One region of the Pseudofrankia saprophytica genome, then DNA from elsewhere that is predicted to be linked to it. Evidence: predicted binding sites of a transcription regulator. Region 1 holds the regulator's gene; the other holds the start of a gene.
The links. Region 1 encodes LexA, which represses DNA repair genes until DNA is damaged. Its sites were predicted from a motif close to CGAACNNNNGTTCG; they were not measured.
Positions count from the first base shown of each region.

Region 1 (4,895 bases):
ACGCAGCGCGCGGATCTTGTCTTCCTCGCGGGCCTTCGTCTCGACGAACTCGACGATGTCGGGGTGGTCGACGTCCAGCACCACCATCTTCGCGGCCCGCCGGGTGGCCCCACCCGACTTGATCGTCCCCGCCGACGCGTCCGCGCCCCGCATGAAGCTGACCGGCCCGGAGGCCGTCCCCCCCGAGGACAGCAGCTCCTTCGACGACCGGATCCGCGACAGGTTGAGCCCCGAGCCGGAGCCGCCCTTGAAGATGAGCCCTTCCTCGCGGTACCAGTTCAGGATCGAGTCCATGTTGTCGTCGACCGCGAGGATGAAGCACGCGGATACCTGCTGAGGCGCCGTGGTACCGACGTTGAACCAGACGGGGCTGTTGAAGCTGAACATCTGGTGCAGAAGCATGTGGGTGAGCTCGTGCTCGAAGATCTCCGCGTCCTCGTCGGAGGCGAAGTAGCCGTTCTCGCGGCCGGACTTTCCGTATGACCCGACGACCCGGTCGATCAGCTGGCGCAGCGACGACTCGCGCCGCGGGGAGCCGACGGCGCCACGGAAGTACTTGCTGGTGACGATGTTCGACGCGTTGATCGACCAGAACGCCGGGAACTCGACGCCGCGCTGCTCGAAGTTGATCGAGCCGTCCCGCCAGTTGGTCATGACGACGTCCCGCTGCTCCCAGGTCACCTGGTCGTACGGGTGCACACCGGCCGTCGTGTTGCGGCGCTCGATCCGCAGGCCGGCGGCCCTGGCGGCGCCGGCCTTGCCCGTCCCTCCGGCCTTGCCGGTCCCGCCGCCCTTACCGGTCTCGCCGGCCGGGCCGTCGCCACCGTCACCGCTGCCAGCGGCAGGGACGGTCGCGGCCTCGCTCACCGCGCCGGCGAGGGAGGCGGGCTTCCCGACGGCCGAGGCGGCCTTCCCGTTGGAGCTGGCCTTCTGCTTCGTGCCGCGGGTCTCCGTCATGACACTCCTCAGCTCTGGTCGTCTTTGCTCTGGTCGTCTTTGGCTCTGAAGTCTTTGGAAGTCGTCTCTGGGGCGGATCGCGGGCATGCCGAACAGAGCCGGCGGCCGCGGGACCCGGATACGGCCGAAGGATGCGGCCTTGAGGCCTAGGGTCTGGGCGACCCGGGCGAGGTGACGGCGACGACGTCGTCCGGCAGGTCCTGCCCGGCCTGGTCGGCCTGCCCGGCCTGGTCGGCGCGCAGCTGAGTGATCGCCCGCTCGAAGTCGGCGAGCGACTCGAACGACAGGTAGACGGACGCGAACCGCAGGTAGGCGACCTCGTCGAGCTCACGGAGCGGCCCGAGGATCGCGAGGCCCACATCCTCGGCAGCGACCTCGGCGGCGCCCGACGAGCGGACCGTGTCCTCCACTCGCTGACCGAGCCTGGCAAGGTCCTCGGCGCTCACCGGACGGCCCTGGCAGGCCTTGCGGACACCAGCGACGACCTTGGCCCTGCTGAACGGCTCGGCGGCACCGCTGCGCTTGCGCACCTGCAGCGAGGCCTCCTCCATGGTCGTGAACCGCCGCCCGCAGGACGGGCACGCCCGGCGGCGCCGGATGGCCGCGCCCTCATCGGCTTCCCGGCTGTCCACCACTCGGCTGTCGGGATGCCGGCAAAACGGACACCGCACGGCTCCTCCCTTCGTCAGACCCCTGTAGGAACAACCACGCACGCGAGAGAACGCGTCCACGCTTCGGCCCCGTCCCTGCTTCCCGAGGCATGGCTGACGCAGGGCATGGCGACCTGGCCGGGGAAGCTCCCACGAGCGCGACCGCGCACCGTCGGGACGGTCTCCACAGCTCCCACGGAACGCTGCCGTTCCGCGGCTAGCTATTCCGCAACTACAAGCTGTGGACTACTTACAGGTATGTAACTACAAGATGTTGTGCTGCCAGAGTAGCGCATACCCGGATCACCCGTGAGCATGCCCCCCGCGCGTGTCGGATCCCACCCGCCCAGACGGGGAGAAGCAGCAGGTTCGCGACGAACCGTCACATGCCGACAGCCCGACGCCCGCGCCGACCGGGTGGTCGGCGCGGGCGTCGGGCCAGGGAAGGACGCCGCCGGTCAGAAGGCGGCGAGCGCCCAGTGAACGGCGAGCCATGCGGCGCTGGTGGCGCCCCAGACAGCGAGGACAAGCAGGAGCCCGGCGACGGCCCGGCCGCGGCCGGTCAGCCTCAGCGCGGGCGCCGGCCGTCCCGCCCGCCGGCGGTCCAACCTCGCGCCGGCGACCGGGTGCTCGGCGGCGACAGCCCGCGCGAGCGGGCTGGGAACCGCCGGCGGGGCGGCGTTCGCCGACCGACGACGGCTCGGTACGGGCAGGGCGATCACATCGGCGCCGTCCGGCTGTCGCGGGGCCGGGCGCCCTGGGACCAGGGTGGCCCCACGCGGGTTCGTCACGCCAAACCTCCTAGCGGCCGGGCCATTACCCGGCACAGCTCGTCGAGCGAAGCTCAACCAACGTCGGGGGGTCCGGGGCGCGAGCCCTCGAAGAACCGTGGCGACCGGTCATCGAGGGAGACATCCCCGGCAGACATCTGGGGCCATCGGGAAGGTAGCCCAAGATCTACAACTGGCGACCACCGGCGGCAGTAGCCGGTAGCGGAAGTCAGGACGAGGACAGGGCCCGCTTCGAACTGATGGTCGATTCTTACATGCACAAGGCCGACAGAGCACGCAGACACGCTCGAACGCCTGTTTGAGATTCGCGCGCCACCGGGCTACGGTCGTCACACGATCGGGCGCAACCCGGCTCCCCTTATCCACAGGTGAGGCCGATGAGAAGCCGGCGGCCCGGTCCCGCACCATGACCTTGAGCGAGGGAGAACCTAGGCCATGACCACGCAGGGCAGGGGGCCGCGCAGGGCAGGACGCCCGTCGGCCAGCGGCGACGAGGAGAGCGACGGCACCGTACGCGCCTTCCCCGACGGCCCCGTCGACGACGACGGCCTGACTCCCCGTCAGCGCAAGGTGCTCGAGGTGATCCGTGACGCGGTCGAGCGGCGCGGCTACCCGCCGAGCGTGCGCGAGATCGGCGAGGCGGTGGGCCTGACCAGCACCAGCAGCGTCGCGCACCAGCTCAGGATGCTCGAGGACAAGGGCCTGCTGCGCCGCGACCCGAACCGGCCGCGGGCGATCGAGGTGGTCTCCCCCGAGGGTGGCCGGCCGGTCAGGCCGATCCCGAAGACCCGGCAGACGGCCGGCGCGGGCAGGGGCCGGGGCGGCGTGAGCCCGCTGCGGGTGCACACGCTCGGCCCGGCCGACGACGCGCTCGCCCGCGAGGCCGGCGAGCAGGACTCGCTGAAGGCGGCGACCGCCTACGTGCCGCTGGTCGGCCGGATCGCCGCCGGTGGGCCGATCCTCGCCGAGCAGGCGGTCGAGGACGTGCTGCCGCTGCCGCGTGAGATCGTCGGCGAGGGCACCCTGTTCCTGCTCCGGGTCGTCGGCGACTCGATGATCAACGCGGCGATCTGCGACGGCGACCTGGTGGCGGTCCGCCAGCAGCCGGTCGCCGAGAACGGCGAGATCGTCGCCGCCCTGATCGACGGGGAGGCGACCGTCAAGCGGCTGCGCCGCCGGGACGGCCACGCGTGGCTCCAGCCGGAGAACCCGGCCTTCCACGACATCCCCGGCGACGACGCCACCATCCTCGGCCGCGTCGTCGCCGTCATGCGCCGCGTCTGAGCACTCCGTGAGGCGCTGAGACTGAACTCGGCTAGCCGAACTCGGCTAGCCGAGTTCGGCCTTGCGGTGGATCGAGTAGTGGAGCACGAGGAACGGCAGGCCGAACACCCAGAACTCGTGTTCGGCTCGCAGCTCGCCGTCCTCGAGGTAGACGTCGAGCTGCTCGGCGAAGCCGTGGACCGCCGCGGCGGTCAGCTCCTTCGTCTCCGCGTCCACATAGGTCAGATAGTGCCCGGGCTGGTCCAGGTCGCCGCGGCTGGACAGCACCAGCCCGCCGCCGGCCCGCGCGGTCGGCGCGAGGGTGGCCGTGAAGCTGGCCTGTGGCAGCGGGAAGCCGACGCTGACGTAGCCGCGGCCGTCCCGGCGGTAGGTCGTGTAGATCCCCACGTAGATGGGTTCGTCGTTGTCGACGTACGACCTGATCCAGCCCCGGATGCTTACGGTGCCGTCGTCGGTGCCGCTGATCGTGTCGATCCGGCTGCGAACCCCACGCTGCGCCTCTCGCTGGTTCATGGGCACGTTCGCCTGCCCCAGCGGGCGCGCGAGCACGGTGCGGTAGAGCAGGTAGCCGGGCCGCACCCACAACCGCCATCGCGGAACGATGTCGAGGGTGAACCGGGTGGTGTGCTCGTAGAACTCCCGCACCAGCGGGGCGACGGTCGCGGGATCGAACTCGGGGCCGGCCAGCTCGTCCAGCGAGGCGACGATCCCGACGTCGGGGGCGGCGGCCTGGTAGTCGCCGCCGAGCACCTCGGCCAGGTCGCGCACGTAGCCCGTCCCGACATAGCGGGTCCGCGCCACCAGCGGGACCACGAACGGCAGATCCGCGGGGCTGACCCGTTCGGCGAGCATCATCACCTGCGGGTCCCGGAAGATCGCCGCCGACACGGTCCGGAAGGCGAGCACGGTGGCCGCGCCGACGATCGCGGCAGGGACGTCGCCCCAGAGCAGCCGGCACCCGTAGCCGATGGCGAGCCCCACCAGCGGGCCAAGCACCACCTTCTGCGGACGGAGCCCCAGCGCGCCGGCCAGCGCGCCGGCGACCAGGCCCACGACCACCGGCCCGGCCCCGGTCACCGCCGCCAGCGCCCACGCCAGGGGCGCCGCCATCGCGGTGCTCATCACGATGCGCGACCACAACGCGGGGATCTGGCCGGGACGCTGCCGCGCCCGCGCGACCGCCTCCGACACCGTCGTCAGCAGGCCACCGACG
Region 1 is NZ_KI912267.1:32,583-37,477, forward strand. It holds gene FRCN3DRAFT_RS0234700 (vitamin B12-dependent ribonucleotide reductase) at 1-957, opposite strand, end outside; gene nrdR (transcriptional regulator NrdR) at 1,104-1,628, opposite strand; gene FRCN3DRAFT_RS0234710 (hypothetical protein) at 2,066-2,398, opposite strand; gene lexA (transcriptional repressor LexA) at 2,834-3,682, shown strand; gene FRCN3DRAFT_RS0234720 (hypothetical protein) at 3,728-4,895, opposite strand, start outside.

Region 2 (4,895 bases), 1.7 Mb from region 1:
CAAGACCCGGTTCGCCGACGTCTGGGGCCAGGATCACGTCGTCTCCCGGGTGAAGGAGAACGTCTTCTACCTGGAGCACCCGGAGGAGATCGAGGGCAAGGGTGGGTACGTCCCCGGCGGAATCCTGCTGTGGGGCCCGCCTGGCACGGGCAAGACACTGCTCGCCGAGGCCGTCGCCGGCGAGACCGGCAAGCCCTACGTGTTCATCGATCCGGGCGCGTTCCAGGCGATGTTCATGGGCGTCGGCATCCTGAAGGTCAAGTCGTTGTTCCGGCGGCTGCGCAAGCTCGCGCTGCGATACGGCGGTGTGATCGCCTTCTTCGACGAGGCGGACAGCCTCGGCAACCGTGGCCAGCTCGCCCAGGGCTTCAACCGCGGCTCCGAGCGCGCCGCGTCCTCGCACCGGGCAACGCGCCATGCCAGCCACCTGGGGGCGCACGGCTGGCGCGCGCCGTCCTACGCGGACGGACTCGCCGACCTGAACGGATGCAACGGCCTGCACTACCTGACCGACCAGGCCAGGTCCGAGGTGGTCGGGCACCGCGCCTCGGTGGCCGGTGGGCTGGGCTCCGGTGCCGGCGGGCCGGCGCAGGCCGGCGGGCGGACCGTCAACCGGGTCGTGGGCGGTATGGGCGGCATGGTCGGCGGCGACATGGGCACCCTGCAGGCGCTGCTCGCCGAGATGTCCGGCCTGAAGAAGCCGCGCGGCTTCCTCAACCGGGTCGTGCGGCGCGCGCTCGGGATGAAGCCCAAGCCGCCGCCCAAGTACCGCATCCTGATCATGATGGCCACCAACATGCCGAACTCGCTGGACGAGGCGTTGCTGCGGCCGGGCCGCATCGACCGGCAGTACGAGGTCGGCTACCCGAGCAAGGAAGGCCGGATCAGGACCTACCAGGGCTACCTCGCCAAGGTGAAGCACGAGCTCACCGAGGACCAGGTCGAGCGGCTGGCGACGATGAGCACCGAGGCGACCGGTGCCACGATCAAGGACACCGTCAACGAGGCGCTCACCCAGGCCATCAAGGACGGCCGCGAGGTGATCACCTGGGCGGACATCCTGCGCGCCCGAGTGATCAAGGAGCACGGCCTGGCCGACGACCACGAGCACATCGAGCGGGAGCGGCACAGCATCGCCCTGCACGAGGCGTGCCACGCGGTCGTCGCCTACCGGCTGCAGCGCGGCCGGGTCATCGACATGGCGACGATCGAGCGGCGCGGCGGGGTCGGCGGCTTCGTCGCGTCGGTCAACGTCGAGGACAGCATGTTCCAGTGGAAGTCCGAGGTCGAGGTCCAGGTGATGGTGTCGCTCGCCTCCCTGGTCGGCGAGCGGATGTTCTTCGACGGTGACAACACCGTCGGTGTGGGCGGCGACCTGCGCAGCGCGACCTACCTGGTCTCCCGGAGCATCTCGATGGCCGCCATGGGCGACACGATCTCCTCCTGGCTGACCTTGTCCAACGACCTCCCGATCAATCCGCTCGCGGTCGACGCCGACCGCCCGTTCGGCGAGCAGGTCGAGGCGAAGCTGCAGGCGCTCTACCGGCGCACCGAGCAGGTGCTGTCCGCCAACCGGCGCGAGGTGCTTGCCCTGACCCACGCCCTCGAGACGCACAAGACCATCACCGGCGAGGATGTCGAGGCGATCATGGAGGGCCGGACGGGGCCGACCGTCGACGGCCGGCGCTACCACGAGCCGGACTTCCTCGACATCGCCGAGGAGTACCACCACAGCGCGCTGCGCGCGCATCGCGGCGCGAACGGTGGCGAGCTGCGCAACCTGCCCGAGCTGGACCGGGTCGCCGCCACCGCGACCGCCGAGCAGGCGTCCTCCTCGTCCTCCTCGTCGTCCTCGTCCTCGGCGGTGGCCGAGACCGACTGAGACGGCCGGGGGCGTGGCGCCGAGCGGCGTCCCTCAGGTGGACGGGGACGGCACGGGGCGCCCCGCCGGCTGGCCGCCCGACGGCACGCCGGCGGGCGGCGCCTGCCGCGCGCCCCGGACCTGGGTCGCGGCGACGGTCACGCCGGTCGCGGTCCCCACCCCGGCGGACGGCTCCACGGCCGCCGGGGCCGGGCGCGCCTGGATCCGGCGCAGCGACGCCAGGCCGATCAGCGCCGCCGCCACGGCGGCGATGCCCGCGAGCACGAGGCCGGCGCGGGCGCCGAAGGCCTCGGAGACGGCGCCGGCGATCGGGCCGCCCAGCGGGGTGGTGCCGAGGAAGGCCATCGACCAGAGCGCCATCACCCGGCCGCGCATGCGCGGCTCGGCCGATAGCTGCACGGTCGCGTTGCCGGTGGCGATGAAGGTGACGCTGGCCGCGCCGGTGATGACGAGAGCCGCGACCAGGACGGTCAACGTCGGCGCCGCGGCGGACAGCAGCAGCAGGGCGCCGAAGACGCCCGCGACGGCGACGAGCGCCCGCGACCCGGTGAGCCGGCGGCGGGCCACGAGCAGGCCGCCGACCACCGCGCCGGCGCCCATGGCACCGGTCAGCAGGCTGTAGGTCGCCGCGGTGCCGTGGAACGTCTCGCGGGCGACCAGGGGCAGCGTCACCTGGAACTCGTAGGCGAGGGTGCCCGTGAGCACCATCATCGTCAGCGGGATCCGGATGCCGGCGGTACGGATCGCGTAGTGGAAGCCCTCGCGAATCTGGCCGGGGGCCCTGGGCACGGGCGGGTTCGGGCGCAGCGCGGCCCGGTCCAGCCGGCCGAGCGCGACCAGCACCGCGGCGAACGACAGCGCGTTGAGGACGAAACACATCCCGTTGCCGAGCAGCGTGATCGTCGCACCGGCGATCGCGGGGCCGACGACCCGAGCGGCGTTCATCGTCACCGAGTTGAGGGTGACCGCGTTCGACAGCGTCTCCGGGCCCACCAGCTCCTGCACGAAGCTCTGCCTGGCGGGGTTGTCGACGGCCTGCGTGAGGCCGAGGCAGCCGGCGAAGGCGACCACCATCCACAGCGTGACCACGTCGGTGAGCACGAGCACCCCGAGGCCCGCGGCGAGCAGGGCCTGGAGGCTGGCCGTGCAGATCAGCAGCCGGCGGGTGTCGGTCCGGTCGGCGACAAGGCCGCCGTAGGCGCCGAAGACGAGCACCGGGAGGAACTGCGCCGCGGTGACGACGCCGAGCAGCGTGCCGCTCGCCCCGAGCGAGAGCACCAGCCAGCCGAGTGCGATCGTCTGCATCCAGGTGCCGCACATCGAGATGACCTGGCCGGTCATGAAGCGCCGGTAGTTCGGCACCCGCAGCGCGGCGAACGTCCCACCGGACGGCGCAGCGGGCCGCCCGCCGCCAGGCGCACCCGTCGCCGATGCCTCGGTCGCGGGTGCCTCGAGGGAACGCGGGGCAGGCGCTCGCCGAGCGTCGCCGGCGGACCTGCCCACGGCCGGGCGGTCGGGCGGGCCGGCGCTCCGCTCCGGCGATCCGCCGCCCACCTCGGGCGATCCGCCGCTCATCTCCGGCGTGGTCGTCGCCACCTCGCGTTCCAGTCCCCGCGACAGCATCAGAACACCTCCTCCGGCCAGAACGCGGCTCGCCAACTAGTTATTTCGCAACAGGTAACTAATTTGCCCCGGCCGGGCTCGTTCCGCGCGGGGGATGGCGAATGCCAGTTCGATCACATATCATGCGAACATACGTTCGAATTTCGACCGTGCTTCCATCCAGCCGAACCCGCTTCGCACGGCCGGCCGCCGGCGCCATCGCGCGTCGGCGGCGGGCTAGCCGTGCCCGCGCGGCGGCGATGTCGGATGGCGGCACCGGGCCGAGACAGGCGCGACCGCGTCGGCCGCGGGCTTCCGTGGGCCGCCAGTCGACCGAGGGGGTGCATGGTGACCGGAGTCCCCGACGACCACGCAGGGGCATCAGAGCCCGAGGTCCCGGATCTGGCCGGCGTCCCCGCCGCCGGCCCGCCGCGACCCGAGGCCGGCGGGCCGGTGCGACCCGAGGCCGGCGGGCCGGTGCCCCGAGGGTCGGCCGAAGGCGGCACCGGAGCAGGCGCTCCTGGGCCGGCGGGTGACCGGCCGCCCGTCGACCCGGCGAGGATGTCGGACGTCGACCTCGCGACGGCGGTGATCGAGGGCCGGGCGACCGTCGACGCGACGACCGCGCGGTGGGTGCTGCTGGTCGGCGAGTTCGACCGGCGCTCGCTGTGGCTCGCCGACGGCGCGGTCTCGGCGGCGGCCTGGCTGCGCAGGGAGTGCCGGATCAACGCGCCGACGTCGACACACCTGCTGACCGTCGCCCGGGCGCTTCGCGACCTGCCCGCGACGAGGGAGGCCTTCAGCACCGGCACGATCAGTTTCGAACATGCCCGGGCGATCGCGCCGTCGGTCGGCGCCGGGCGAGTCGAGCTCGCCCGCCGCGCGGACCCGATCTTCGCCCGCGCCGCCGCCTGGATGACCCCCCGCCAGGTAGCCCGCGTAGTGAGCACCTGGACCGATATAGCCGACGCCTAATTGCTGGTTCGCTCCGTGCGGGCGGCGCGCTGCGGCCCCTTACTCACGACCTGCGGAATCGGCTTCGCCGATTCCGCAGGGACCCCGTCGCTCCCACGGGACCTCCGCGCGCCGTCCTCCTCCGCTCACGTGCCCTTCGGCGACCTCGCGGCGACCCGGCCCACGTCGCTTCGCTTGTAGGCCGGGCCTCCGCGAGGCGCGCCTCCGCGCCAGCTCGGATGCCTGCCGCTGGAACGTCACCAATCCGAAACCGCAACGCTCGTGCGGGCTGTCGCTTCGCTCGTGGGGGTGTCCGCGCGGTTCTGACGCGAATCTTGGGATGCCTCGCCCTCGCCGCCGCCAGCGCCATCGGGCCCTGCGGCGCGCCCCGGCGTGGTGATCGTCGTTTGCGCCCTGCGGTGGTCGCCAGCGGCGCTAAAGCACAACCACCGCAGGG
Region 2 is NZ_KI912267.1:1,762,509-1,767,403, reverse strand. It holds gene FRCN3DRAFT_RS0241790 (AAA family ATPase) at 1-1,882, shown strand, start outside; gene FRCN3DRAFT_RS49005 (MFS transporter) at 1,916-3,505, opposite strand; gene FRCN3DRAFT_RS0241780 (DUF222 domain-containing protein) at 3,830-4,459, shown strand.
Region 2: the regulator LexA is predicted to act here: its motif matches at 3,631-3,644, upstream of FRCN3DRAFT_RS0241780 (DUF222 domain-containing protein).